Regions from separate parts of the Pseudomonas sp. 10S4 genome, predicted to be linked through region 1. Evidence: predicted binding sites of a transcription regulator. Region 1 holds the regulator's gene; the other holds the start of a gene.
What was found. Region 1 encodes sigma-54, which starts transcription at its own class of promoters, with help from an activator protein. Its sites were predicted from a motif close to ANTGGCATNNANNTTGCTNT; they were not measured.
Positions count from the first base shown of each region.

Region 2: a site for sigma-54 is predicted at 5,030-5,049, ahead of glnA (glutamate--ammonia ligase). Genes of this name have one in related genera too.

Region 1 covers NZ_CP133774.1:2,922,944-2,937,807, forward strand. Annotated here, with positions in the region: gene pmbA (metalloprotease PmbA) at 1-887, shown strand, start outside; gene RHM58_RS13360 (FagA protein) at 1,136-1,531, shown strand; gene RHM58_RS13365 (class II fumarate hydratase) at 1,741-2,904, shown strand; gene RHM58_RS13370 (hypothetical protein) at 2,932-3,372, shown strand; partial or broken gene RHM58_RS13375 (superoxide dismutase) at 3,375-3,987, shown strand; gene RHM58_RS13380 (ZIP family metal transporter) at 4,018-4,911, shown strand; gene RHM58_RS13385 (HPr family phosphocarrier protein) at 4,979-5,251, opposite strand; gene rapZ (RNase adapter RapZ) at 5,267-6,124, opposite strand; gene ptsN (PTS IIA-like nitrogen regulatory protein PtsN) at 6,127-6,591, opposite strand; gene hpf (ribosome hibernation-promoting factor, HPF/YfiA family) at 6,604-6,912, opposite strand; gene RHM58_RS13405 (RNA polymerase factor sigma-54) at 6,986-8,479, opposite strand; gene lptB (LPS export ABC transporter ATP-binding protein) at 8,666-9,391, opposite strand; gene lptA (lipopolysaccharide transport periplasmic protein LptA) at 9,391-9,924, opposite strand; gene lptC (LPS export ABC transporter periplasmic protein LptC) at 9,911-10,483, opposite strand; gene RHM58_RS13425 (KdsC family phosphatase) at 10,491-11,015, opposite strand; gene RHM58_RS13430 (KpsF/GutQ family sugar-phosphate isomerase) at 11,015-11,989, opposite strand; gene RHM58_RS13435 (ATP-binding cassette domain-containing protein) at 12,265-13,074, shown strand; gene mlaE (lipid asymmetry maintenance ABC transporter permease subunit MlaE) at 13,074-13,871, shown strand; partial or broken gene mlaD (outer membrane lipid asymmetry maintenance protein MlaD) at 13,871-14,337, shown strand; gene RHM58_RS13450 (MlaC/ttg2D family ABC transporter substrate-binding protein) at 14,349-14,864, shown strand, end outside.
Region 2 covers NZ_CP133774.1:2,181,041-2,195,904, reverse strand. Annotated here, with positions in the region: gene RHM58_RS10250 (glycogen/starch/alpha-glucan phosphorylase) at 1-512, opposite strand, end outside; gene RHM58_RS10245 (YkgJ family cysteine cluster protein) at 771-1,211, shown strand; gene typA (translational GTPase TypA) at 1,403-3,223, opposite strand; gene thiI (tRNA uracil 4-sulfurtransferase ThiI) at 3,362-4,816, opposite strand; gene glnA (glutamate--ammonia ligase) at 5,146-6,552, shown strand; gene RHM58_RS10225 (DUF4124 domain-containing protein) at 6,761-7,270, shown strand; gene RHM58_RS10220 (DUF4124 domain-containing protein) at 7,267-7,887, shown strand; gene glnL (nitrogen regulation protein NR(II)) at 8,383-9,468, shown strand; gene ntrC (nitrogen regulation protein NR(I)) at 9,465-10,901, shown strand; gene RHM58_RS10205 (hypothetical protein) at 11,457-11,897, opposite strand; gene RHM58_RS10200 (tRNA (cytidine(34)-2'-O)-methyltransferase) at 11,896-12,351, shown strand; gene secB (protein-export chaperone SecB) at 12,481-12,972, opposite strand; gene grxC (glutaredoxin 3) at 13,029-13,283, opposite strand; gene RHM58_RS10185 (rhodanese-like domain-containing protein) at 13,285-13,698, opposite strand; gene gpmI (2,3-bisphosphoglycerate-independent phosphoglycerate mutase) at 13,852-14,864, shown strand, end outside.

The DNA of each region.
Region 1 (14,864 bases):
AGAACGCCGACGGCACTACCCTCAGCACCCACCAGGGCTGCCGCGTTTACGGCAACAGCCACGGGTTTATCGGCGGTTATGCGTCGACCCGCCACAGCCTGAGCTGCGTGATGATCGCCGAGGCCGAAGGCCAGATGCAGCGCGATTATTGGTACGACGTGAGCCGTCAGGGCACTTTGCTGGCTGACCCGGTGAGCATTGGCCAGCGTGCCGCGCAACGGGCAGCGAGCCGTTTGGGCGCGCGTCCGGTGCCAACTTGCGAAGTGCCGGTGCTGTTTTCGGCCGAGTTGGCCGGTGGGTTGTTCGGCAGCTTCCTGTCGGCAGTGTCTGGCGGCAGTCTGTATCGCAAGTCATCGTTCCTTGAAGGCACGCTGGGTCAGAAGTTGTTCCCGGAATGGCTGACCCTTGATGAGCGTCCGCACCTGATGCAGGCGATGGGCAGTTCGGCGTTCGATGGCGATGGCTTGGCGACCTATGCCAAACCGTTCGTCGAGAACGGCGTATTGGTGTCGTACATCCTCGGTACCTATTCCGGACGCAAGCTGGGAATGCCGAGCACCGCCAACGCGGGCGGCGTGCACAACCTGTTCGTGACCCATGGCGATGAAGATCAGGCTGCCCTGTTGCGTCGCATGGGGCGTGGTCTGCTGGTCACCGAGTTGATGGGCCACGGCTTGAACATGGTCACCGGCGATTACTCCCGTGGCGCGGCGGGTTTCTGGGTCGAGAACGGTGAAATCCAGTTCGCGGTCCAGGAAGTCACGATCGCCGGCAACATGCGCGACATGTTCAAACAGATCGTTGCCGTGGGGAATGACCTGGAACTGCGCAGCAACATTCGCACCGGTTCGGTGTTGATCGAGCGGATGACGGTGGCGGGTAGCTGACCCACACCGTTACACAAAAAGGCGCGTCATCCAAACGGATGGCGCGCCTTTTTTTATGGCGTTCACACCGTCCCCTGTGGGAGCGAGCTTGCTCACGATAGCAGTGTGTCAGACGACACATATGTTGAATGGTCGACCGTCATCGCGAGCAAGCTCGCTCCCACAATGGATCTCATCTAATTTCTCGGGGTTGTTTTGGTTCTCATTATCATCTAATAATAAATCTCATTACCGAATGAGCCCGGATCATGAGTTCTGCCTTGCACGAGCAGCCTTACCTCGAAAGCTGGCGCTGGATGAGTCGCCAGATCCGTTGCGCGATGGACCCCGATGAGCCTCGCCTGATCGACCATTACCTGGCCGAAGGTCGGTATCTGGCCTGTTGCACGGCAACGTCTCCCTGGACCATCGCCGAAACTTCCTTCCGTTTGTTGCTCGACACCGCCGCCGATGTCGCGCTGCCGTGGCACTGGCGCACCTTCTGCCTCGACCAGGCCTGGCGCCCATTGCGCGAACTGGAACGCCTCTCCCTGTGTAAGTGCCGCCTCAAGCGCTGGCAAAGCTACACCTGGCAACTGGCGACCTGCGAGTTGCAGCCTTCGATTCCTCTCATAGAACTGGTGCAAGGATTTCCCGATGAATAACACGCGTATCGAACGTGACAGCATGGGCGAGCTTCAGGTCCCCGAAGACGCCCTCTATGGCGCGCAAACCCAGCGCGCGGTGGATAACTTCCCGATCAGCGGCAAACCTATGCCGGTGCAGTTCATCCGCGCGTTGATCCTGGCAAAGGCTGCCGGCCGCCGGGGCCAACGTCGAGCTCAAGCAAATCAGCGAGTCCCAGGGCAAAGCCATCGTCGACGCAGCGCAAGGGCTGCTCGAAGGCAACTTTATGCAGCACTTCCCGGTGGATATCTTCCAGACTGGCTCTGGCACCAGCTCCAACATGAACGCCAACGAAGTGATCGCCACCCTGGCCAGCCGACTGCTCGGCGAGCCGGTGAACCCCAACGATCACGTCAACTGCGGCCAGAGCAGCAACGACATCATTCCGACCACCATCCACGTCAGTGCCGCACTGGCGCTGCACGAGCAATTGCTGCCGACGCTGGTGCATCTGGTGCAGGTGATCGAGCACAAGGCCGAGCAGGTTCATCATCACGTCAAAACCGGCCGCACTCACCTGATGGATGCCATGCCGGTGCGCATGAGTCAGGTGCTCAACGGTTGGGCGCAACAGCTCAAGGCCAATATCGGCCACCTGCAAGATTTGCTACCGAGCCTGCAATCCCTGGCGCAGGGCGGCACAGCGGTGGGCACCGGGATCAACGCGCATCCGGAGTTCGCGGCGCGATTCAGTCAGCAGTTGAGCAAACTGACTCAGGTGCAATTCAAGCCTGGCAAGGACCTGTTCGCGCTGATCGGCTCGCAGGACACGGCGGTCGCGGTCTCCGGACAGCTCAAGGCCACCGCCGTGTCGCTGATGAAAGATCTGCAACGACCTGCGCTGGATGGGCTCCGGCCCGCAACACCGGCTTCGGCGAGCTGCAGATCCCCGAGTCTTCAGCCCGGCTCCTCGATCATGCCCGGCAAGGTCAACCCGGTGATCCCGGAAGCCACCGCGATGGTCGCCGCTCAAGTGATCGGCAACGACACGGTGATCACCATCGCCGGCCAGTCGGGCAACTTCGAATTGAACGTGATGCTGCCGATCATCGCCCAAAACCTGCTGAGCAGCATCGAATTGCTGGCCAACGCCAGCCGTCTGCTGGGTGACAAGGCCATCGCCAGCTTCAAGGTCAACGAGGCCCGGCTCAAGGAAGCGCTGTCGCGCAACCCGATTCTGGTTACCGCACTCAACCCGATCATTGGTTACCAAAAAGCCGCTGAGATCGCCAAGAAGGCGTATCAGCAGGGCCGTCCGGTGATTGATATCGCTCTGGAACACACCGACCTGTCGCGCAGCCAGCTGGAAGAGTTGCTCAATCCAGAAAAGCTCACCGCAGGCGGCGTGTAATCACCGCTACCGCTTTGGAGGCTCACCATGGAGCACTGGAAACGCACGATCGAAAGGGCTAATCGCTGTTTCATGCTGGGCGAATTCGTCGATGCCCGCGAGGCTTACTTGCAGGCACTGGCGCTGGCCCAGGTGTTGTTTGAGCGTTGGGCGGATGCCGATGAAGCGGTGGCTGCTTGCGTGATTTCTCACCACAACCTCGCGGATCTGCACTTGCGTCTGAACCAGCCGGAGGAGAGCGCCGAGTACCTGTGCGCCATCCATCAACGGTTGTTGCAGACGATGCAGGACGCGCGACTGGCTCCGGCGCTGCGCGAGGCGGCGTTGCGCCAGAGCAGCAAGACCTACGTCGAACTGCTGAATTTCATCAGTGAGTACGGCGAATACCCGCGCACCCATCGGCTGTTGCACATGGATGCTGCATCGCCCCGGCATCAGCCCGCCTCTCATCAACATGGAGTCCATTGAACATGGCTTTTACCTTGCCTGCCTTGCCCTACGCCTACGACGCCCTGGAACCGCATATCGATGCGCAGACCATGGAAATCCACTACACCAAGCACCACCAGACCTATATCAACAACCTCAACGCGGCCGTCGAAGGCACCGAGTTTGCCGAATGGTCGGTGGAAAAACTGGTGGCCAGCGTCCAGCAACTCCCGGAAAAGCTTCGCGCAGCGGTGATTAATCAGGGCGGCGGCCACGCCAACCATTCGCTGTTCTGGGAAATCATGGCGCCCCATGCTGGAGGCAAGCCTGACGGTGCGCTGGCCGAGGCTATTGATGAGCAACTGGGTGGCCTGGATCGTTTTAAAGAGGCGTTCACCAAAGCAGCGTTGACGCGTTTCGGCAGTGGCTGGGCGTGGTTGAGCGTCACGCCGCAAAAGACCCTGATAGTGGAGAGTAGCGGCAATCAGGACAGCCCGTTGATGAATGGCAACACGCCCATCCTCGGCCTCGACGTCTGGGAGCACGCGTACTACCTGCGACTATCAGAACCGTCGACCGGAATACATCAACGCGTTCTACAACGTGATTAATTGGCCTGAAGTCGCGGCGCGCTATCAGGCTGCACTGGTTTAAGTCATCGATAACAAGAATCCAAGGCCGACTATGGGCACTGAAACATTGGCGATCGGAAGTGGACGAATGTTTCGTTACGCACTGGGATCGTTGTTACTGCTGGCGGGTATGACGTTGTTGGCAGCCCAAGGGTTGGCATGGCTAGACCTGGAACCGAAGCTGTCGCGTGCCCTGCAAGGAGGGGCGATCTGCGCCTTGGGTACTGCGCTGGGGGCGGTGCCGGTGCTGGTGATTCGGCGCATGCCGCGGACGCTCAGCGATACCCTGCTCGGTTTCGGTGCCGGGGTGATGCTCGCGGCGACCGCGTTCTCGCTAATCGTCCCGGGCATTTCTGCGGCCGAAAGCCTGGGGCTGACGCCTTGGGCGGCCAGTGGACTAATCAGCTTCGGTATCATGTTCGGCGCATTCGGGCTGTTTCTGGTGGATCGCAAGGTTTCCGGGGCCAGCCCGGAAATGCTCGTCGGCACCTTGCAGCGACCGGTGATTCCACCGCGAATCTGGCTGTTTGTGTTCGCCATCATCGCCCACAACATTCCCGAGGGCATGGCGGTCGGGGTTTCGGCCGGCGGCGGTATGCCCGACGCCGACAGCCTGGCCATGGGTATCGCCTTGCAAGACGTACCCGAAGGGCTGGTGATCGCGTTGATATTGGCCGGGGCCGGGATGTCGCGGGCCAAGGCGTTCCTGATCGGTGCTGCGTCAGGGCTGGTAGAGCCGGTCTTCGCACTGTTATGTGCGTGGCTGGTTAGCCTGGCTGAATTGTTGTTGCCATTGGGTTTGGCGCTGGCGGCCGGGGCGATGCTGCTGGTGGTGACCCATGAAATCATCCCAGAGTCGCGGCGTAATGGTCACGACAAACTGGCGAGTCTGGGGTTGCTGCTGGGGTTTTGTTTGATGATGGTGATGGATACGGCACTGGCTTGAAAAAGATCGCAGCCTTCGGCAGCTCCGAGATAGGGAGCGGGGCTGCCGAGGGCTGCGATTTTTTGATTTATTCGCCTTCGTCGAAGAAGTTATTGATCAGCGCCACCAGTGCATCCAGCGCTTCTTGCTCTTGCTCACCTTCAGTACTCAGATGGATTTTGCTGCCCTTGCCGGCGGCGAGCATCATCATGGCCATGATGCTTTTGCCATCGACCATGGCTTGCGGGGTGCGTCCCGCTCTGATCTGGCAGGGAAACTGACCGGCAACCCCAACGAATTTCGCTGAAGCACGGGCATGCAGGCCCAGTTTGTTGATGATTTCAATTTCCAGAGCAGGCATCGCGTTGTGAATCCTTTAGCTGAGGTCGCGGTGGCGAACCTGGACGTTCTTCAGGGATTGTTGCAGGGCCTGGCCCAGACGTTCGGTCAGGTAGACGGAGCGGTGATGACCGCCGGTACAGCCAATGGCGATGGTGACGTAAGCGCGATTGCTGGCAGCAAAACGCGGAAGCCACTTGAACAGATAACCATAAATGTCCTGGAACATTTCTTCGACGTCCGGCTGTGCTGCCAGGTATTCGGCTACCGGTTGATCGAGCCCGGACTGTGCGCGCAGCTCCGGTTTCCAATAAGGATTGGGCAGGCAGCGCACATCGAACACCACGTCGGCATCTACTGGCATGCCACGCTTGAACCCGAAAGACTCCACCAGGAACGCCGTGCCGGGCTCAGGCTGATTCAACAGGCGCAGCTTGATGGTGTCGCGCAGTTGGTACAGGTTCAGGTTGGTGGTGTTGACCTTGAGGTCGGCCAGGTCTGCAATCGGCCCCAGCAGTTGAGTTTCGTCTTCTATCGCCTCGGCCAATGAGCGGTTGGCGGTGCTCAGCGGGTGACGGCGGCGGGTTTCCGAGAAACGCTTGAGCAGGGTTTCTTCATCGGCGTCCAGATACAGCACATCGCACTGGATATGCCGACCGCGAACTTCTTCAAGTAATTCGGGGAATCGCGTCAGGTGACTGGGCAGGTTGCGGGCGTCGATGGAAACGGCGACCAGCGGCTGAGCCAGCTCTGTATGAATCAGCGCGCGTTCGGCCAACTCCGGCAGCAGGCCGGCCGGCAGGTTGTCGATGCAGTAGTAGCCGTTGTCCTCAAGGACATCGAGTGCAGTACTTTTACCTGAGCCGGAGCGGCCACTGACAATGATCAAACGCATGATTAGTGACCGTTTTGCTCGCTCAGGACAACCTGATACAAGGCTTCGTTGCTCGGGGCACTGCGCAGTTTTTCGCGTACTTCCTTGCGATCAAGCATGCTGGCGATCTGGCGCAGTAATTCCAGGTGCGCATCGGTGGCGGCTTGCGGGACCAGCAGCACGAACAGCAGGTCAACCGGAGCGCCGTCGATGGCGTCGAAATCGATAGGTGCGTCAAGGTGCATCAAGGCACTGATGGGCGAGGTGCAGCCCTTCAGGCGACAGTGGGGGATAGCAATGCCGTTGCCAAAACCGGTGGAACCGAGTTTTTCACGGGCAATCAGAGCCTCGAAGACATCTTGCATCTCCAGATCCGGGACTTCCCGGGCGATCAGGTTGGCAATTTGTTCGAGGGCTTTCTTTTTACTGCCGCCCGGCACGTTCACGAGGGAACGGCCGGGGGTCAGGATACTTTCAAGTCGGATCATGGGTTGGGAGTGTTAACGACCGGTTGCGCCCTGAAGGAGGCTCTGGGTCTTTTCCTTATGCTTTTTAAGTTGGCGATCCAGCTTGTCGGTCAGTAGGTCAATAGCGGCATACATGTCGTTATGCTCGGCATTGGCGACCACTTCTCCGCCGGGGATATGCAGCGTGGCTTCGATTTTCTGCAGCAGCTTCTCGACGGTCATCGTGACTTGCACGTTGGTGATCTTGTCGAAATGCCTCTCTAATCGGTCGAGTTTTTCGCCGATGTAGGTGCGCAGGGGTTCGGTCACTTCCAGTTGGTGTCCACTGATGTTGACTTGCATACAGCTTCTCCTTCGTTGCCAGTGCATAAAGCGGCAGGTAAAGGTACCTGCCACTGGAACGCTGTGGCGTGGCTTACATCAACCGCTTGCGTTCGCTCGAAGGCGCGATCCCTAAGGACTCGCGGTACTTGGCGACGGTGCGGCGAGCCACCTGAATGCCTTGTGCCTCCAGTAAACCAGCGATCTTGCTGTCACTCAACGGCTTTTTCTGATTTTCCGCGGCAACCAGTTTTTTGATGATCGCGCGGATCGCTGTGGACGAGCATTCGCCGCCTTCAGAGGTGCTGACATGGCTGGAGAAAAAGTATTTCAGTTCATAAATGCCCCGTGGGGTATGCATGAACTTTTGGGTGGTCACCCGTGAAATCGTCGATTCGTGCATGCCCACCGCTTCGGCGATGTCATGCAGGACCAGCGGCTTCATGGCTTCGTCGCCGTACTCCAGGAAACCGCGCTGGTGCTCGACGATCTGGGTGGCGACTTTCATCAGGGTTTCGTTACGGCTTTGCAGGCTCTTGATGAACCAGCGGGCTTCCTGCAACTGATTACGCATGAAGGTGTTGTCGGCACTGGTGTCGGCGCGGCGCACGAAGCCGGCGTACTGGGCGTTGACCCGCAGCTTTGGCACTGACTCTTGATTCAACTCCACCAGCCAGCGCTCATTATCCTTGCGCACGATGACGTCGGGCACGACGTATTCGGCTTCGCTGGACTCGATCTGCGAGCCTGGACGCGGGTTCAGGCTCTGGACCAGCTCGATCACCTGGCGCAGTTCATCTTCCTTGAGCTTCATGCGGCGCATCAGTTGGCTGTAGTCGCGGCTGCCGAGCAGGTCGATGTAATCGGTGACCAGGCGCTTGGCCTCAGCCAGCCAAGGTGTTTTGGCGGGCAGTTGACGCAATTGCAGCAACAGGCACTCGCCCAGGTTGCGGGCGCCGATGCCGGCCGGTTCGAATTGCTGGATGCGATGCAGGACGGCTTCGATTTCGTCCAGCTCGATGTCCAGTTCCGGATCGAAGGCTTCGAGGATTTCCTCGAGGGTTTCGTCCAGGTAGCCCTGATTGTTGATGCAATCGATCAAGGTCACGGCGATCAGGCGATCGGTGTCGGACATCGGCGCCAGGTTCAGTTGCCAGAGCAGGTGGCTTTGCAGGCTTTCGCCGGCGGATGTACGGGTGGTGAAATCCCACTCGTCGTCATCGTTGCTCGGCAGGCTGCTGGCGCTGGTCTGGTAAACGTCTTCCCAGGCGGTATCGACGGGCAGTTCGTTGGGAATGCGCTCGTTCCAGTCCCCTTCCTCGAGGTTATCCACCGTCGGGGCGGTTTCCTGGTAGGAGGGTTCCTGAATGTCGGCGTTGGGTGGTTGTTCGGCTTTGTCGGCCAATGGGTCGGCGTTATCGAAGTCGTCGCCTTCTTCCTGGCGTTCGAGCATCGGATTGGACTCCAGGGCCTCCTGGATTTCCTGTTGCAGGTCCAGGGTCGACAATTGGAGCAGGCGGATGGCCTGTTGCAGCTGAGGTGTCATCGTCAGCTGCTGGCCCATTCTCAAGACTAGCGATGGTTTCATGGCAGGGGCTTAACACCTTATTCGCCGGCGCGCATGCGCCATCCACTACAGGGCGCCGAAGCGCCAAACTTAAGCAAATTATATGCCTGAAACTGAAGTGTTTGCCTAGAGCGCCGTAACAATAAAAAACACAGCGATGTGTTAATTGCGCCATGCGCTCTGTCGACTAGCCAGACACCTCGGTGCTTACAGGCGGAACTCGTGGCCCAGATACACTTCCTTGACCAGTTCGTTGGCCAGGATGGTGGCGGAGTCACCTTCGGCAATTAGCTGACCATCGTTGACGATGTAGGCGGTTTCGCAGATATCCAGTGTTTCACGGACGTTGTGGTCGGTGATCAGCACGCCAATGCCTTTGGCCTTGAGGTGATGGATGATCTGCTTGATGTCGCCTACCGAAATCGGGTCTACACCGGCGAAAGGTTCGTCGAGCGGGATGAATTTCGGGTTGGTGGCCAAGGCCCGGGCGATTTCCACTCGGCGTCGTTCACCACCGGACAGGCTCATGCCGAGGTTGTCACGGATGTGGCTGATGTGGAATTCCTGCAGCAGGCTTTCCAGCTCTTTGCGGCGAGCGGCCTTGTCGAGTTCCTTGCGGGTCTCGAGGATGGCCATGATGTTATCGGCGACCGAGAGTTTGCGGAAGATCGACGCTTCTTGCGGAAGATAGCCGATACCGGCCTTTGCACGACCGTGCATAGGCTGGTGGCTGACGTCCAGATCGTCGATCAGTACGCGACCCTGGTCGGCTTGTACCAGGCCAACGATCATGTAAAAGCAGGTGGTCTTGCCGGCGCCGTTCGGGCCAAGCAGGCCGACGATCTGACCGCTGTCGATGGACAGGCTGACGTCACGCACGACCTGGCGGCTCTTGTAGCTCTTGGCCAGATGCTGGGCTTTCAGAGTTGCCATTACTGGGCCTTCTGCTTCGGCGGGATCACCATGTCGATCCGTTGGCGCGGCGTTGTGATCGGCGAGCCAGTGGCGCGGCCGGCCGTAGCCACCTGTTTCACCGTGTCGTAGACGATTTTCTCGCCTTCGGTGGTGCTGCCGTCATCGCTGATGACTTTGGCTTGATCGATCAGCACGATGCGGTTTTGCTGGGCATGGTACTGGACAGTCTTGCCATAGCCTTTGACTGGCTGTGGGGAGGTGGTTTTTTGCAACTGCTCGAAGTACGCCAGGTTGCCCACCGACGTTACGACATCGATCTGGCCATCCTTTGTACGAGTGATGGTCACGGTATTGCCGGTAACCTTCATCGAACCCTGGGTGATGATTACATCACCTTTATAGGTGGCGATACCTTGCTTGTCATCGAGCTGGGCATCGTCGGCCTGGATACGGATCGGTTTCGTACTATCGTCCGGCAGAGCCCAGGCGCTCACGCTTCCCAGTGCTGCGCCCAGACTGAGCAAAATAGGGAGGGTTTTAACGAGCCTCATACTGTCCTCTTACGTTCGATAGCAGGTGTATCCTGCTTTCTTTCAAATACGCTTTCATTCCGTTGCCAGTCGATACACCGCCAGCGCCGTCGATTCTAACGGGTTGCTCGGTCTGCGCATATTGCTGCTGCGGGAACACTGTCATGCGAGTACTGGTAATAATCATCTCGCGGTTCTTTTCATCGGTCCGTGCGATACGTACCGAGTCGATCAGCTCTACCTGAGTGCCGTCCGGATTCACCTCGCCACGCAAGCTTGTGACATGCCACGGAAACTCGGTGCCGCGGTACATGTTCAGGTCGGGGTTGGTCAGCAGTGACACATCGCTCGCCTTGAGGTGTTCGACCTTGTCGGACGTCAAGTCGTACTGCAAGCCGCCGTCCGGCAGGTACTGCACGCTGTGGGCGTTGAGTGCGTAATAGTCGATCTGGCTGACATCGACCTTGGCCACTGGCTTGTCGAGGAAGCGTTCCGGGCTGATGTTCCAGTAGCCGACCGCTGCGAATATCGCGGCGATGCAACAGAACATCAAGAAATTGCGAAACTTTTTGCTCAGCATAATGGGCTCACAGGTACGCGGCGTTAGCCGCATCGAGGCGGCCCTGGGCGCGCAGGATCAGTTCGCAGAATTCGCGGGCAGCACCTTCGCCGCCACGGGCCAGGGTGATGCCGTGGGCGTGTTCGCGCACGAAACTGGCGGCATTGGCCACCGCCATGCCCAGCCCGACGCGGCGAATCACCGGCAGGTCAGGCAGGTCGTCACCGAGGTAGGCAACTTGTTCATAGCTTAGGTTGAGTTGGGCAAGAAGCTCGTCGAGTACCACCAGTTTGTCTTCGCGACCCTGGTAGAGGTGTGGAATGCCGAGGTTTTTTGCCCGCCGTTCGACCACAGGGGTCTTGCGGCCGCTGATGATAGCGGTCTGCACGCCGGCTGCCATCAACATCTTGATGCCTTGGCCGTCGAGGGTGCTGAATGTCTTGAATTCACTGCCGTCTTCGAGGAAGTACAGGCGCCCGTCGGTCAGGACGCCATCGACGTCGAACACGGCCAGTTTGATTTGTTTGCCGCGTTGCAGCAGGTCGTTGCTCATTACATTACTCCTGCACGCAGCAAATCGTGCATGTTCAAGGCGCCGACCGGACGGTCTTCGCTGTCGACCACTACCAGTGCGCTGATTTTGTTGTCTTCCATGATCTTCAGGGCTTCGGCGGCAAGCATCTCGGCGCGTGCGGTCTTGCCGTGAGCGGTCATCACTTCATCGATGGTCGCCCGGTGAATGTCGATCGTGCGATCCAGGGAGCGGCGCAAGTCGCCGTCAGTGAAAATCCCAGCCAGCTTGCCGTCGGCTTCCAGAATGACGGTCATGCCCAGGCCCTTGCGGGTCATTTCCATCAGGGCATCCTTGAGTAGCGTGCCACGCTGGACTTGCGGCAACTCTTCGCCGGCGTGCATGACGTTTTCCACTTTTAGTAGTAAGCGTCGGCCGAGCGCGCCGCCCGGGTGGGAAAATGCGAAGTCTTCTGCGGTAAAACCGCGGGCTTCGAGCAGCGCCACGGCCAGGGCATCGCCCATGACCAGCGCGGCGGTGGTCGATGAGGTCGGCGCCAGGTTCAGCGGGCAGGCTTCGTGCTCCACGTGAACGTTGAGGTTGACCTCGGCAGCCTTGGCCAATGGCGAATCGGGATTGCCGGTCATGCTGATCAACTGGATGCCCAGACGCTTGATCAGCGGCAGCAGCGTAACGATCTCATTGGTAGAGCCTGAGTTCGACAGCGCCACAATGATGTCGTCGCGGGTGATCATGCCCATGTCGCCATGACTGGCTTCGGCCGGGTGTACGAAAAACGCCGTGGTGCCGGTGCTGGCCAGGGTGGCGGCAATTTTGTTACCGATATGCCCCGACTTGCCCATGCCGACCACGACTACGCGGCCTTTGCTGGCCAGAATCATCTCGCAAGCGCGTACGAAATCAGCGTCGATATGGGGCAGTAAGCCTTGTACGGCTTCCACTTCGAGGCGGATGGTGCGTTGTGCCGATTGAATCAGGTCGCTTGATTGGCTCATGTCAGAATCGTATAGCCCGATGAAAAGGCGGCGATTATAGCGGTAATGATCGAAACCCTCACGTTAGTTCGTCGTGCTTTGTTAATACCTGTTACCGAAATACTCCAAATGCGGCTTTTTGCCTGTCCTCTTGCTGAACATGCCCCGGCTTGGGCCTTGGGCGCTTGGCTATTGCAGTGATATAGTTCGCCGCCAGTTCGGCCTGCCCGGGGAGGTATGTGCTTTCGTCAGAAAGCCAGGCGTCCGAGTGAGAGGCTGCATCGCAAGGAGTTTAGATGAGTGCCGATAACGCCTACGCGGTCGAGCTGAAGGGACTGACCTTCAAGCGCGGTGCGCGCAGCATTTTCAATAACGTCGATATCCGCATCCCACGCGGCAAGGTCACCGGTATCATGGGGCCTTCCGGGTGTGGCAAGACCACCCTGTTACGGCTGATGGGCGCCCAGTTGCGACCTAATAGCGGTGAAGTCTGGGTCAACGGTCAGAACCTGCCCAAGTTGTCGCGCAGCGATTTGTTCGATGCGCGCAAGCACATGGGTGTGCTGTTCCAGAGCGGGGCGTTGTTTACCGATCTGGATGTGTTCGAGAACGTCGCCTTCCCGCTACGGGTTCATACCGAGCTGCCGGAAGAAATGATCCGTGACATCGTCCTGCTTAAATTGCAGGCCGTTGGCTTGCGCGGCGCCATCGATCTCATGCCCGACGAACTGTCTGGTGGCATGAAGCGTCGTGTCGCGCTGGCGCGAGCGATTGCCCTCGATCCGCAAATCCTCATGTATGACGAGCCCTTTGTGGGGCAGGACCCGATCGCCATGGGCGTACTGGTGCGCCTGATCCGTCTGCTCAACGATGCGTTGGGCATCACCAGCATCGTGGTCTCCCACGATCTGGCAGAGACCGCGAGCATTGCCGATTACATTTATGTAGTGGGTGATGGGCAAGTGCTGGGGCAGGGCACGCCTGACGAATTGATGAATTCTCAGGAGCCACGTATCCGTCAATTCATGACAGGTGACCCCGATGGTCCGGTCGCCTATCACTTTCCAGCGACGGATTACCGCGCAGATCTTCTGGGGAAGCGCTGATGCGCAAGATTTCACTGATAGAAAAAGTGCGCCGGTTCGGCCACGGGGCTATCGATGCCGTCGGGGTGTTCGGGCGGGCGACGATTTTCCTGTTTCACGCATTGTTTAGCCGCGGCGGTATTGGCGGCGGTTTTGGTTTGCTGATCAAGCAATTGCATTCGGTCGGCGTGATGTCCCTGGTGATCATCGTCGTCTCCGGGGTGTTCATCGGCATGGTGTTGGCGCTGCAAGGCTTCAATATCCTGTCCAGCTACGGTTCGGAACAGGCTGTCGGGCAGATGGTTGCCCTGACGTTGCTGCGTGAACTGGGGCCGGTGGTGACTGCATTGCTGTTTGCCGGGCGCGCAGGTTCGGCCCTGACTGCCGAAATCGGCAACATGAAGTCCACCGAGCAGTTGTCCAGTCTGGAAATGATTGGCGTCGATCCGCTCAAGTACATCATTGCCCCGCGCCTGTGGGCCGGTTTCATTTCCCTGCCGGTGCTGGCGATGATTTTCAGCGTCGTCGGGATCTGGGGCGGTTCGTGGGTGGCAGTCGACTGGCTGGGTGTCTATGACGGCTCCTACTGGGCGAACATGCAGAACAGCGTGACGTTCAATGGTGATGTGCTCAACGGCATCATCAAAAGTGTCGTCTTCGCCTTTGTCGTGACCTGGATTGCCGTATTCCAAGGCTATGATTGCGAGCCTACTTCCGAGGGGATCAGTCGTGCCACAACCAAGACCGTGGTGTATGCCTCTTTGGCAGTGCTCGGCCTGGACTTTATTTTGACCGCCCTGATGTTTGGAGATTTCTGATGCAAAACCGCACCCTGGAAATCGGTGTCGGCCTTTTCTTGCTGGCTGGCATCCTGGCTTGTTGCTGCTTGCGTTGCGGGTCAGTGGCCTGTCCCCGACCGCAAACACCGATACGTATAAACTTTATGCCTACTTCGACAATATCGCCGGTTTGACTGTCAGAGCTAAAGTGACCATGGCCGGTGTGACTATCGGCAAGGTTACGGCGATCGATCTGGACCGCGACAGTTTCACCGGCCGGGTGACCATGCAATTGGAAAAGCGCGTAGATAATCTGCCGACTGACTCCACTGCATCTATCCTGACGGCTGGCCTGTTGGGCGAGAAGTACATCGGTATCAGCGTGGGCGGGGAACAAGCCTTGCTCAAGGATGGTGGAACCATCCACGACACCCAGTCGTCGCTGGTGCTCGAGGACTTGATCGGTAAATTCCTGCTCAATACCGTTAGCAAAGACGCTAAATGAGGAGCTTTTGAATGATTTCTACCTTGCGACGTGGCCTGCTGGTACTGCTTGCAACATTGCCGCTGATGGGCAACGCCGTGGCGGATTCTTCCGCGCACGCGCTCGTGCAGGACACGACCAATCGGATGCTTGCCGATCTGTCGGCCAATAAAGAGAAGTACAAGCAGGACCCGCAGGACTTTTATACGGCGCTGAACACCATCGTCGGACCTGTGGTGGATGCCGAGGGCATTTCCAAAAGCATCATGACGGTCAAGTACTCGCGCAAAGCCACGCCTGCGCAAATGCAGACCTTTCAGGAAAACTTCAAGAAAGGCCTGTTCCAGTTCTACGGCAACGCCTTGCTGGAGTACAACAACCAGGGCATCGTCGTTGATCCTGCCAAGGATGAGTCGGGCGACCGCACCAGCATTGGCATGACGGTCAAGGGCAGCAACGGCGCGATTTATCCGGTGCAGTACACGCTCGAGAAGATCAATGGCGAGTGGAAGCTGCGCAACGTGATCATCAACGGCATCAACATTGGC
Region 2 (14,864 bases), 740 kb from region 1:
AGCCAGTGTTCGGTCTGCTCCTGCTGCCAGCCATCAACGATGGCCTGGCGGAACAACCCATGTTCATAACGAATGCCATAACCATGGCCGGCGATGCCGAGGGTCGACATGCTTTCCATGAAGCACGCGGCCAGGCGACCGAGGCCGCCGTTGCCGAGCGCCGCATCGGGCTCCAGCAGGCGGATGCGTTCCAGATCGACGCCGAGTTCGGTCAGCGCCTCGCGGGCAACGTCCAGCAGGCCGAGGTTGCTCAAGCTGTCGTAGAGCAAGCGGCCAATCAGGAATTCAAGGGAGAGGTAGTAAACCCGCTTCTGACCTTTGCGGTAGATCTGCCGCGTATGGTCCATCCAGTGCTCGACCATGTGATCGCGCGCGGCCAAGGCAATGGCTTCGAACCAGTCGTGGTCGAAGGCGTGATCCGGGTCTTTGCCCACCGCGTAGGTGAGTTTGGTCAAGACGGCGTCGCGGAATGCGGCCACCTCTGCTTCGCGAACAAGTGGTTCTTGAGTCATCGATAGGACCTCGAGCGAGCTTGGAATTGTCTGAGCCTAGACGGTCTGACAGGCGGCATGGGCTCTGGTTCGGCAGTTTTTCCTGATAGTGCGAGATAGCTCGGCATTACGTTGGCATGTGGCTGAATCAATGCAGGGGCCGTGCCGGAACACACGGGTTATTTGGCGATATCGCAAAAAATCTGGCGAAAGGTTGTTCAAAAATCCACCAGTCCCGGTATGATCGCGCGCCCTGATGCACGCTGGTAACAACCGATGATGAAGTCCAACCTGATCGCCGCCGCGGAGATCGACCGCCTCGATACCTGGGCCAAGTACTCTGCCCCGATGTGCGGCTCCTGCGTGTCCAGCTGCTGCACCTTGCCGGTTGAGGTCAAGATCAAGGATCTGATCCGTATCGGCATCGTCGACGAGTTCGAGCGCGGCGAACCGGCGAAGAACATCGCCAAGCGTTTGCAGAAGGAAGGGATCGTCGAGCGTTACAACCAGAAGTCCGAGATCTTCACCCTCCAGCGCATGAGCAACAACGATTGCCTGTACCTGGATCGTAAGAGCCGTCTGTGCACTATTTATGAAAAGCGCCCGGATACTTGCCGCAACCACCCGAAAATCGGCCCGCGGCCGGGGTATTGCGCTTACAAGCCTAAAGAAGTGGCGCGTGAGACCAGCAGTAGCCGTCGTACGCTCGAGAAGTTCTGATCCGGAATCTCGCCGTCTGACCGATTGCTTTCGCGGGCAAGCCTCGCTCCTACAAGGGAAACGCTAAACCTGTAGGAGCGAGGCTTGCCCGCGAAGGGGCCAGGTGAAACACCGCACAAACCCCAGACAAACAAAAACGCCCCCGACCTTGCGGTCGGGGGCGTTTTTTTAAGCCTTAACTAAGTCGAAACTCAGTTGCCGCTTTTCTTGGCAGCGCGGGTACGCTCGCTTTCGCCCAGGATCTTCTTACGAAGACGGATGGACTTAGGAGTGACTTCGCACAATTCGTCTTCTTGAACGAATTCCAGAGCTTGTTCCAGGGTGAAACGGATAGGCGGAACCAGAGCGATGGTTTCGTCTTTACCCGAGGCACGCATGTTGTCGAGCTTCTTGCCTTTGGTTGGGTTGACGCCCAGGTCGTTGTCGCGGCTGTTGATGCCGACGATTTGACCTTCGTACACGTCTTCGCCGTGACCCAGGAACAGTTTGCCGCGAGCCTGCAGGGTTTCCAGCGAGTAAGTCAGAGCCTTACCGGTAGCAACCGAAACCAGCACGCCGTTCTGACGGCCGGACATGTCGCCGGACTTCATCACGTCGTAACGGTCGAAGATCGAGGTCAGGATGCCTGCACCGGAGGTCAGGGTCAGGAACTCGTTACGGAAACCGATCAAGCCACGAGCCGGGATGTTGTACTCAAGGCGCACACGGCCCTTGCCATCCGGAACCATGTTGGTCAGGTCGCCTTTACGGATACCGATCTGTTCCATGATCGAACCTTGCGATTCTTCTGGCAGGTCGATGGTCACGTTTTCGTACGGTTCGTGCTTGACGCCGTCAACCATACGGATGATCACTTCCGGACGACCAACACCCATTTCGAAGCCTTCGCGACGCATGGTTTCGATCAGTACCGAGAGGTGCAGCTCACCACGGCCGGAGACTTTGAACTTGTCGGCGGTGTCGCCTTCTTCAACGCGCAGGGCAACGTTGTAGAGCAGTTCTTTGTCCAGACGCTCTTTGATGTTACGGCTGGTGACGAACTTGCCTTCACGGCCGCAGAACGGCGAGTCGTTAACCTGGAAGGTCATCGAAACGGTTGGTTCGTCAACGGTCAGCGGCTTCATCGCTTCAACGTTCTGTGGGTCGCACAGGGTGTCGGAGATGAACAGCTGGTCGAAGCCGCTGATGCAGACGATGTCGCCGGCAGCTGCTTCTTCAACGTCGATGCGGTGCAGACCGTGGTGACCCATCAGCTTCAGGATACGGCCGTTACGGCGTTTGCCATCAGCATCGATAGCCACAACCGGGGTGTTCGGCTTGACGCGACCACGAGCGATACGGCCAACGCCGATAATGCCCAGGAAGCTGTTGTAGTCCAGTGCCGAGATTTGCATCTGGAACGGACCGTCACGGTCAACTTTCGGTGCTGGTACGTTGTCGACGATCGACTGGTACAGCGGGGTCATGTCTTCAGCCATGTCGGTGTGTTCCAGACCGGCAATGCCGTTCAGGGCCGAGGCGTAGACAACTTTGAAGTCCAGCTGTTCTTCGGTAGCACCGAGGTTGTCGAACAGGTCGAAGATCTGGTCCAGAACCCAGTCCGGACGTGCGCCTGGACGGTCAACCTTGTTGATAACCACGATTGGACGCAGGCCGGCTTCGAAAGCCTTCTTGGTCACGAAACGGGTTTGCGGCATAGGGCCGTCTTGAGCGTCAACCAGCAGCAGAACGGAGTCAACCATCGACATTACGCGTTCAACTTCGCCGCCGAAGTCGGCGTGGCCCGGGGTGTCCACGATGTTGATGTGGTAGCCGTTCCAGTTGATGGCGGTGTTTTTCGCCAGAATGGTAATACCGCGCTCTTTCTCCTGGTCGTTGGAGTCCATCACTCGCTCGTCGTTGAGCTCGTTGCGCTCCAGGGTGCCGGATTGACGCAAGAGTTTGTCTACCAGGGTGGTTTTACCATGGTCAACGTGAGCAATGATGGCGATGTTGCGTAGATTTTCGATCACTTGTGTATCTCGATCAGAGGATTCGGTGTGCTGACAAGTCTTGGCAGCGATTAACAGTAGAGTCCGGCAAAGCCGTTACAGCTTGACGGCGGCGTCGGGGGCCGGTGACGCAGGCCACAGGCAAACAGCCCCGGGCACTTAGCTCGGTCGATAAACGCGCACATTGGCATGCCCCTCACTGAGCAAATGGTGGGCATGCAGGCGACTCATCACGCCTTTGTCGCAATACAGCAGGTACTGGCGAGTAGGGTCCAGTTCCTTGAAACGAGCGTTCAATGCATAAAACGGCATCGTCTGTACCTCAATGCCAGCCAGTTCCAGCGGCTCGTCTTCAGCGGCATCCGGGTGACGGATGTCGATGATGATCTGGCCCGCCAGAGCTTCGCTGACTTCTTCGATCTGCAAGTCCTGGCCCAATTCGTCGATCACGCGATCGATCGGTACCAGTTTGGCGTTCTCGAGCGCACGCTCAAGGACTGCCATGTCGAACTGTTGTTCTTCGTACTCCACGCGGTTGCGCTTGGCGTGGGTCTTTGGGTTCACCGAGATGACCCCGCAGTATTCCGGCATGTGCTTGGCGAAGTCGGCAGTGCCGATTTCGGTGGCCAGGTCGATGATGTCCTGCTTGTGACTGGCGATCAGCGGGCGCAAGACCAGCTTCTCGGTCACGCAGTCGATCAACGACAGGTTCGGCAGCGTCTGGCTCGAAACCTGGGAGATCGCTTCACCAGTCACCAGCGCATCGATGTCCAGCCGGTCGGCAATCTTCGATGCAGCGCGCAACATCATACGCTTCAAAACTACGCCCATATGACTGTTATCGACTTTCCCGAGAATTTCTCCCAGTACTTCCTCGAACGGCACACTGACAAATAACACGCGTTGGGAGCTGCCGTACTTCTTCCAGATGAAGTGCGCGACTTCCATAACGCCCAGTTCATGGGCTCGTCCGCCCAGATTAAAGAAGCAGAAATGGCTCATCAGGCCACGGCGCATGATCTGGTAGGCGGCGACTGTCGAGTCAAAGCCGCCGGACATCAGCACGAGCGTCTGCTCCAGCGCTCCCAGCGGATAACCGCCGATACTGTTGTGCTGGCTGTGGATCACGTACAACCGTTGGTCGCGAATTTCGATGCGAACTTCGATTTCCGGCTCTTTCAGGGAAATCCCGGCGGCACCGCACTGACGACGCAGTTGGCTGCCGACGTATTTTTCCACGTCCATGGACGAGAACGTGTGGTGCCCGCCGCGCTTGCAGCGCACCGAAAAGATCTTCCCGGCCAACGCATCGCCATAGTGCTGCTTGCACTTGGCAACGATGTCGTCGAAGTCACCCAACGGGTATTCGTCGACCTGCAGGAAATGCGCGATGCCCGGCATGCAGCTCAGGCGCTCGGTCATCTCCTTCAGGGCTTTGGGCTCGCTGACGCGGGTTTCCAGCTCGAGGTTGTCCCACACGCCGTTCACCACCACAGCCGGGTCCAGATCGCGGAGCACAGCACGGATGTTTTTGGCCAACTGGCGGATGAAACGCATCCGTACCGGGCGGCTCTTGATGGTGATCTCGGGAAAGACTTTTACGATTAGTTTCATGAAAACAGCGCGCGCTGGGCCAGCCGAAAAAGGGGGCGCGGATTATAGCGGAAATTGCTCAAGGTTTAACCAGTTAATATGCAGAAGGTTTAGAACGCACCAAAACAGGTCATTTATGGAATTAGACGCTACATTACAGGGCGGTAATTTCAGCTTTGCGGCGCAATAAGCCTCTATAAGCGTGATATTGGGGCAAAAAACCCATGGTGGGGCACTGGCATGCAATTTGCTCCCTTGTGAGGCAGGTTGCCATGGCAGAGTATTCGCGCCGGCATCACCCACATTCTAAGGGCATCCACTACTAAGCCCGAAGCCACCCGGAGGACACTATGTCGAAGTCGGTTCAACTCATCAAAGATCATGACGTCAAGTGGATTGATCTGCGCTTCACGGACACCAAAGGCACTCAGCACCACGTGACCATGCCGGCTCGCGACGCGCTGGATGATGCTTTCTTCGAAGAAGGCAAAATGTTCGACGGTTCCTCCATTGCTGGCTGGAAAGGCATCGAAGCCTCCGACATGATTCTGATGCCGGACGACAGCACTGCCGTTCTCGACCCGTTCACCGAAGAGCCAACCCTGATCCTGGTTTGCGACGTGATCGAGCCTTCGACCATGCAAGGCTACGACCGTGACCCACGTGCGATCGCCAAGCGTGCCGAGGAATACCTGAAATCGACTGGTATCGGCGACACCGTATTCGTAGGTCCGGAGCCAGAGTTCTTCATCTTCGACCAGGTGAAGTTCAAGTCCGACATCTCCGGTTCGATGTTCAAAATCTACTCCGAACAAGGTTCGTGGATGTCCGACCAGGACGTGGAAGGCGGCAACCGCGGCCACCGTCCAGGCGTCAAGGGTGGTTACTTCCCGGTTCCGCCATTCGACCACGACCACGAAATCCGTACCTCCATGTGCAACGCCATGGAAGAGATGGGCCTGACCATCGAAGTTCACCACCACGAAGTGGCGACTGCCGGCCAGAACGAAATCGGCGTGAAGTTCAACACCCTGGTTGCCAAGGCTGACGAAGTTCAAACCCTGAAGTACTGCGTACACAACGTTGCTGATGCATACGGCCGCACCGCGACCTTCATGCCTAAGCCTCTGTACGGCGACAACGGTTCGGGTATGCACGTTCACCTGTCCATCGCTAAAGATGGCAAGAACACCTTCGCTGGCGAAGGCTATGCCGGCCTGTCCGATACCGCCCTGTACTTCATCGGCGGCATCATCAAGCACGGTAAGGCCCTGAACGGCTTCACCAACCCGTCGACCAACTCCTACAAGCGTCTGGTCCCAGGTTTCGAAGCTCCGGTAATGCTGGCCTACTCGGCTCGCAACCGTTCCGCTTCGATCCGTATTCCTTACGTGTCCAGCCCTCGCGCTCGCCGTATCGAAGCTCGCTTCCCGGATCCAGCAGCTAACCCGTACCTGGGCTTCGCTGCACTGTTGATGGCTGGCCTGGACGGCATCCAGAACAAGATCCACCCTGGCGACGCAGCTGACAAAAACCTGTACGACCTGCCGCCTGAAGAGGCGAAAGAGATCCCACAAGTTTGCGGCAGCCTGAAAGAAGCCCTGGAAGAGCTGGACAAAGGTCGCGCGTTCCTGACCAAAGGCGGCGTGTTCTCCGATGACTTCATCGACGCTTACATCGCTCTGAAAAGCGAAGAAGAAATCAAGGTCCGCACCTTCGTACACCCACTGGAATATGAGCTGTACTACAGCTGCTGATCCGGTAGCGCCTGCGCAAGCGGCGTGACAAAAAGAGGCCTCCTTCGGGAGGCCTTTTTTGTGCCCACGATTTAACGACTGACGCTCCCACAGGGGGTTTGTGGCGTTTGGAGGATTTTGGTAAATCATGCCCAAATGTTAACCACTAGGGACAACCGCCACCCGTGACCTATGCTGCAATCCAACACCTTCGCTTGCGGTCAATCTTATGGGTCGTGGTTTTCTACTGATGTTGCTGTTGATCGCCCTGCCCGCCGCAGCGCAGATCTATAAGTACACCGACGCCGCCGGCAACACTGCATACAGCAATCAGCCGCCCGATGGCGTCAAAGCGCAGCCGGTTGAGTTGCCGCCGCTCAACAGCGTCGCACCCTCGGCGCCTACCGCTCCTCCTGCCGAAGCCACCAGCCGTGAACAATCCCGCAGCGCCTACGAGGTGCTTGAACTCACCGGCCTGCCCACCGAGGAAGCCCTGCGCGCCAACAACGGCACCTTCACCGTCAGCGTGCTGATCAAGCCACGCCTGCAAGGCCCGCATCTGTTCAGGCTGTTGCTGGACAACCAGCCTTACGGTCAACCGAGCAACGTGCCAATCCTGCAACTGGTGAACATTGATCGCGGCGATCACAGTCTCGCGGTACAGGTGATCAGTGGCGAAAACCTCGTGCAGCAAAGTCCAAGCGTGACCTTCACCGTGCAACGGGTGCATAAACCTTGAGGTGCTGGCTGCTGGTCGCCTGCCTGCTCGCCCTGCCGGCGACGGCGGACGTTTATACCTACGTCGACGCCCAGGGCAATCGGGTCTTTACCGACCAGCCACGCCCCGGCAACGCCAAGCGGGTGCCGCTGGCCACCAGCAATCGCATGCCCGCCAATCCGACCGGTGCCGCGCCGCTGGTTGCTGCGACCAAACCCGAAGAAAAACCGCTGTTCCACTACGACATGCTCCGCGTGCTGGTGCCGGAACCGGACGCGACGATCCGTAGCAACGCCGGCGAATTGATCGTCAGCGTTACCAGCGAACCCGGACTGCAACGCGGCCACCGCTACCGTTTGTTACTCGACGGCCAGCCCACAGCAGAGCCAGGCCTCAGCCCGGTGTTCGCTTTGAGCAATATCGACCGCGGCAGTCATAACCTGTCGGTGGAAATCCTCGACGAACAGGGTCGCACCGTTGAGCGCACAGCCAATCAGCCGTTCAACATGCTCCGCACCTCTCTGGCGCAGAAGCGCCAGGTCAAGCCCTGCACCCTCACCGACTACGGCCAACGGCCGGAATGCCCGCTCAAAGACAAACCTCCCGAAGAGAAAAACCCCTTCCTGAAGTTCTTCTAACCTCGTTCAGCTTTGCGCACTATATTGGTGCAAACGGTTGCACCGTTCCCACTTGAAAACCCATTTTGGTTCGAAAGTACCCGCGAAAGCTGGCAGAACGCCACGCGATCGAGCGTTAAACGCCCGTTTCAGGCCTTAAACGCTTCTTTTCGGAGCTTTGGTTTGGTTTTTGCATTTTCCCCGCATCAGCGCTTAGTTCTTGCGCGCGCCCTGCTCCAAAAGAGGGAGTAGGGCGTGCTCAGCGTAAATGGCGATCGCGCAAAGCCCCACGAGACGCAAGGCTAGGCACGAGGAGAGAAGTTTGGTTGCTTCAAATGAACGACAAGTAACGAAGAATTGCGTCTCGTGGGGCTTTGCCCTACGGGTTGGTGCTGTGATCGCGCCATGCTGCGTTGTAGGACTTGAAAAGGGAACGCCATTCTCTGCGTCCTACGCCTTGCCTGGCGCGATCACAGCGCCAACGCGATTCGCCATTTACGGTGAGCACGCCCTACTATGACCATTAGCGACGCACTGCATCGACTGCTACTCGACAACCTGACCACCGCGACCATCCTGCTCGACGCTGAACTGCGCCTTGAGTACATGAACCCGGCGGCGGAGATGCTGCTGGCCATCAGCGGCCAGCGTAGCCATGGGCAGTTCATCAGTGAGTTGTTCACCGAATCCACCGAGGCGTTGAACTCCTTGCGCCAAGCCGTCGAGCAGGCGCACCCGTTTACCAAGCGCGAAGCGATGCTCACCGCGCTCACCGGCCAAACCCTGACCGTCGACTACGCGGTGACGCCGATCCTGAGTAACGGCGACACGATGCTGCTGCTGGAAGTCCACCCGCGTGACCGCTTGCTGCGGATCACCAAGGAGGAGGCGCAGCTGTCCAAGCAGGAAACCAGCAAGATGCTGGTACGCGGCCTCGCTCACGAAATAAAAAACCCGCTGGGCGGGATTCGCGGCGCCGCGCAATTGCTCGCCCGCCAGCTGCCGGAAGAAAGCCTGCGCGATTACACCAACGTCATCATCGAAGAAGCCGACCGCCTGCGAAACCTGGTGGACCGGATGCTCGGCTCGAACAAACTGCCGTCGCTGGCCATGTGCAACGTCCACGAAGTGCTGGAACGCGTCAGTCAGTTGGTGGAAGCCGAAAGCCAGGGCTGCATCACCTTGGTGCGTGACTACGACCCGAGCATTCCCGACGTATTGATCGACCGCGAACAAATGATTCAGGCCGTTCTGAACATCGTGCGCAACGCCATGCAGGCCATCAGCAGCCAGAACGAGCTGCGCCTGGGCCGCATCAGCCTGCGCACCCGCACCATGCGCCAGTTCACCATCGGCCATGTGCGCCATCGCCTGGTGACCAAGATCGAGATCATCGACAACGGCCCGGGCATTCCTGCGGATTTGCAGGAAACCATCTTCTTTCCCATGGTCAGCGGCCGCCCGGACGGTACCGGGCTGGGCCTGGCCATTACCCAGAACATCATCAGCCAGCACCAGGGCTTGATCGAGTGTGACAGCCACCCAGGCCACACCACTTTCTCGATCTTTCTGCCACTGGAACAAGGAGCCACATCGACATGAGCCGTAGTGAAACCGTGTGGATCGTCGATGACGACCGTTCTATCCGTTGGGTCCTGGAAAAAGCCTTGCAGCAAGAAGGCATGACCACGCAAAGCTTCGACAGCGCCGATGGCGTGATGAGCCGCCTGGCGCGCCAGCAGCCAGACGTGATCATCTCCGACATCCGCATGCCGGGTGCCAGCGGCCTGGACCTTCTGGCGCGGATTCGCGAACAACACCCACGGCTGCCGGTCATCATCATGACCGCCCACTCCGACCTGGACAGCGCTGTCGCCTCCTATCAGGGTGGCGCGTTCGAATACCTGCCCAAGCCGTTCGATGTCGATGAAGCGGTGTCCCTGGTCAAGCGCGCCAATCAGCACGCTCAGGAACAGCAAGGCCTGGAAGTCCCGGTCGCCCTGACCCGCACCCCGGAAATCATCGGTGAAGCGCCGGCGATGCAGGAAGTGTTTCGCGCCATCGGGCGCTTGAGCCACTCCAACATCACCGTGTTGATCAACGGCGAATCCGGTACCGGTAAAGAACTGGTGGCCCACGCCCTACACCGTCACAGCCCCCGGGCGGCGTCGCCGTTCATTGCGTTGAACATGGCGGCGATTCCTAAAGATCTGATGGAATCCGAACTGTTCGGCCATGAGAAAGGCGCGTTCACCGGCGCGGCCAATCTGCGGCGCGGGCGTTTCGAACAGGCTGACGGCGGCACGTTGTTCCTCGATGAAATCGGCGACATGCCGGCGGACACCCAGACCCGTTTGCTGCGGGTGTTGGCGGACGGCGAGTTCTACCGCGTCGGCGGTCATACGCCGGTGAAGGTCGATGTGCGGATCATCGCTGCGACCCACCAGAATCTGGAAACCCTGGTGCACGCCGGGAAATTCCGTGAGGACTTGTTCCACCGTCTCAACGTGATCCGCATTCATATCCCACGGCTGTCGGACCGTCGCGAAGACATCCCGACCCTGGCCAAGCACTTCCTCAGCCGCGCCGCGCAAGAACTGGCGGTGGAGCCGAAGCTGCTGAAAAGCGAGACCGAGGAATACCTGAAGAACCTGCCGTGGGGCGGCAACGTGCGTCAGCTGGAGAACACCTGCCGCTGGATTACGGTGATGGCTTCGGGTCGCGAAGTGCACATCAGTGACCTGCCGCCAGAACTGCTGAACCTGCCGCAGGATTCGGCACCGGTGACCAACTGGGAGCAGGCGCTGCGTCAGTGGGCCGACCAGGCGTTGGCTCGCGGTCAGTCCAGCCTGCTCGACAGTGCTGTGCCGGCCTTCGAGCGGATCATGATCGAAACCGCCCTCAAACACACCGCCGGCCGCCGCCGTGATGCTGCGGTTTTGCTGGGTTGGGGGCGTAATACCCTGACGCGCAAGATCAAGGAATTGGGGATGAAGGTTGATGGCGGGGATGATGATGAGGGGGATGAGGGTTAAGCAGCCTTTAAATCATCGCTGACTGTTAGACCCAATCGCGAGCAAGCTCGCTCCCACAGTGGATTTTCAGGGTATTCGCGATTGCGTGAACACCAACGAACCCTGTGGGAGCGAGCTTGCTCGCGATGCTTTTAGGGCCTTAGTGCACCGCCGCAATGCACCGTGAACCGCAATCGAGCACGGCAATCGATCCAAAACCCCACCAGCAATTGCAATAAAAACCACTCAGAAAACACGACAAATCCCCGTATTACGGGGCTTTCAGCGTCTCTTGACGACTTTCTGTATCAACTTGTTAAAACCTGGCACGCCCCCTGCAATAGTCCATTCAGTGATTCAGTTCACTACCCAGTTTCGGGGACCTTGGTACAGGCAGGCCGGGGATTCCCCTCTTTACACCGGGCTCACACCGCACAAGCGACGAGCCCACCCCGTTTTGGGGCCCTTGATACAGGCAGGTCAGGGGTTCCTTCTTTACACCGGGACTTACGCCGCAAAGCGCGAGTCCCTGCCGTTTTGGGAACCTTGGTACAGGCAGGCCGGGGATTCCCTCTTTTATTGCTCTCGGAGATGGATCTCCAGCCGCCAGCGGTCATCGACCTCGCTACCGGCCCACTCGCCCAGCAGTGGCCGGGCCGCCACCACCGTCAGCAACAACCCCCCATCACTCGAACGCACGCGCCAGTTCACGTCTTTGCCGTTGAGCTTGAGCTGACCTTTCTGCACCTTGCCTTCAGCCTCGAACAGCAACGCAAGACTGCCGTCGACGATCTCGCCGTGGGACTTGGGTTCGTTGTTGAACCACACCACCAGCCCGTCGCTCGTCACGTCGACCTGCTGCAATTGGCTGGGGTCAGGCGTGGTCAGGCGACCAATCATCAGGCCGACCATCACCCCGACAATCGCCAGCGAACCGATGACCCGCGGGAATAGTTTCGAACGGTTGTCCACGGGCGGCGTAGAATGCCGCTCATCTTTACCTTCGGAGCCGTGCATGTTTCACGTCATCCTTTTCCAACCAGAAATTCCGCCGAATACCGGCAACGTTATCAGGCTGTGCGCCAACAGTGGCTGCCACCTGCATTTGATCGAGCCGCTGGGCTTCGAGATGGACGACAAGCGCCTGCGCCGGGCCGGCCTCGATTACCACGAGTACGCCACCCTGCAACGCCATGCCGACCTCGCCAGTTGCCTGGAAAGCCTCGGTCATCCACGGCTGTTCGCCTTCACCACCAAGGGCTCGCGGCCGTTTCACGACGCCAGCTTCGCCGAGGGCGATGCGTTCCTGTTCGGCCCGGAAAGCCGTGGCTTGCCAGCCGAAGTGCTCGACGCCCTGCCCGGCGAACAACGCCTGCGCCTGCCGATGCGCGAAGGCTGCCGCAGCCTGAACCTGTCGAACACCGTGGCCGTCGCGGTGTATGAAGGCTGGCGTCAGCTCGGTTTCAAGTAACACACATAACAAATGTGGGAGCGGGCTTGCTCGCGAAGGGGCCATAACATTCAACATCATCGTTGACTGTTACACCGCTTTCGCAAGCAAGCCCGCTCCCACATTGGACTTGCGTTGACTCAGGACCGTTTACTGAACGGTCGGAGTCTCGCCAGCCGCCTGCATGCGTTGCAGTTCTTGTGCGTACAGTGCGTCGAAGTTCACCGGGGCCAGCATCAGGGCCGGGAACGAACCGCGGGTCACCAGACTGTCCAGGGTTTCGCGAGCGTACGGGAACAGGATGTTCGGGCAGAACGCACCCAGGGTGTGGCTCATCGAAGCGTCGTCCAGGTTCTTGATCAGGAAGATCCCGGCCTGTTGCACTTCAGCAATGAACGCCACTTCGCCGTTTTCACCGTTTTTCACGGTCACGGACAAAGTCAGCACGACTTCGTGGAAGTCGCCTTCCAAGGCCTTTTGACGGGTGTTCAGATCCAGACCGACGCTCGGCTCCCACTGCTGGCGGAAGATCGCCGGGCTTTTCGGGGCTTCGAAGGACAAGTCACGTACGTAGATGCGCTGCAAGGAGAATTGCGGTGCGGTTTCTTCTTCGCTAGCTGCAGTGTTCTGTTGGTCAGTCATCTCAGATCCTTTCTGATCTTTGGTCTTTTAGGGTTTGCTGTTCTTGGGTGCTTAAGTCAGGCCTTGAGCATGGCGTCGAGCTTGCCGGCGCGCTCAAGGGCAAACAAATCATCACAACCGCCAATGTGGCGCTCGCCGATCCAGATCTGCGGCACGGACGTACGCCCGGCCTTCTGAGCCATGGCGGCGCGCACCTGCGGCTTGCCATCGACCTTGATCTCTTCGAAGGCCACGCCTTTGTTCTCGAGCAGGTACTTGGCTCGCGAGCAGTAAGGGCAGTAATCGCTGGAGTAGACGACGACGTTGCTCATATCACTTCACCAGCGGCAGGTTGTCGCCTTTCCAGCTGGAAATCCCGCCGGACAGCTTGGCGGCGGTGAAGCCGGCTTTCAAGAGTTCGCGAGCGTGAGTGCCGGCAGTCTGGCCTTGGGCATCAACCAGGATGATGGTCTTGGCCTTGTGCTTTTCCAGTTCGCCGATGCGAGCGGTGAGTTTGTCGTGAGGAATGTTCAACGCGCCAACGATGTGGCCAGCGGCGAAATCCTTGGTCGAACGAATGTCGATCACCACGCCTGCGTCCTTGTTGACCAGCCCGGTCAGCTCGCCGGTGCTCAGGCTGCGGCCGCCGCCTTTCATCTCATGGGCGATCAGCAGAGCCAGCAGAACAACGAAAATACCGGCCAGCAAATAGTGGGTGGTGGCAAATGCAATCAGGTGATCAAGCATTTAAGGTGGTTCCAGGGCGTTAAAAGTGGGCCAGTATACACAGCCCCTATGGTGGGCCAAACCCCGTCCGGCGGTGACGCGGTCGGAACTTCGCTTTAAACTGCCACTCCCTTTTCCATCGCCCTCTTTTTAACTCAGCCACGAGTGGAATCCATGACTACCACGCCTAAACCTTTGGTCCTGATCATTCTCGATGGCTTCGGTCACAGTGAGAGCCACGAAGCCAACGCCGTGTACTCGGCCAAGAAGCCTGTCCTGGACCGTCTGACCGCTACCGTACCGAACGGTTTGATCTCGGGCAGTGGCATGGACGTCGGCTTGCCCGACGGCCAAATGGGTAATTCCGAGGTCGGCCACATGAACCTCGGTGCCGGCCGTGTGGTGTATCAGGACTTCACCCGCGTGACCAAATCGATCCGCGACGGTGAATTCTTCGAAAACCCGACCATTTGTGCCGCCGTGGATAAAGCCGTGGCTGCCGGCAAAGCCGTGCACTTCATGGGCCTGCTGTCCGATGGCGGCGTTCATAGCCACCAGGATCACTTGGTCGCCATGGCCGAACTGGCCTTCAAGCGCGGCGCCGAAAAAATCTACCTGCACGCCTTCCTCGACGGTCGCGACACACCGCCGAAAAGCGCCCAGTCGTCCATCGAACTGCTCGACGCAGCGTTCCAGGCCCTGGGTAAAGGCCGGATCGCCAGCATCATCGGCCGTTATTTCGCCATGGACCGCGACAACCGCTGGGATCGCGTCTCCGAGGCCTACAACCTGATTGTCGACGGCAATGGCGAATTCAACGCCGCCACCGCCCAGGAAGGTCTGCAAGCGGCCTATGAACGTGGCGAGAGCGACGAATTCGTCAAAGCCACTTCCATCGGCGAGCCGGTGAAAGTCGAAGACGGTGACGCCGTGGTGTTCATGAACTTCCGCGCCGACCGTGCCCGTGAACTAACCCGCGTGTTTGTCGAAGACGGTTTCAAGGAATTCGAACGGGCTCGCCAGCCGAAACTGGCCGGTTTCGTCATGCTGACCCAATACGCCGCCAGCATTCCTGCGCCTTCGGCCTTCGCCGCCGGCAGCCTGGAAAACGTGCTGGGCGACTACCTGGCGAAAAACGGCAAGACCCAACTGCGCATCGCCGAAACCGAGAAGTACGCCCACGTGAC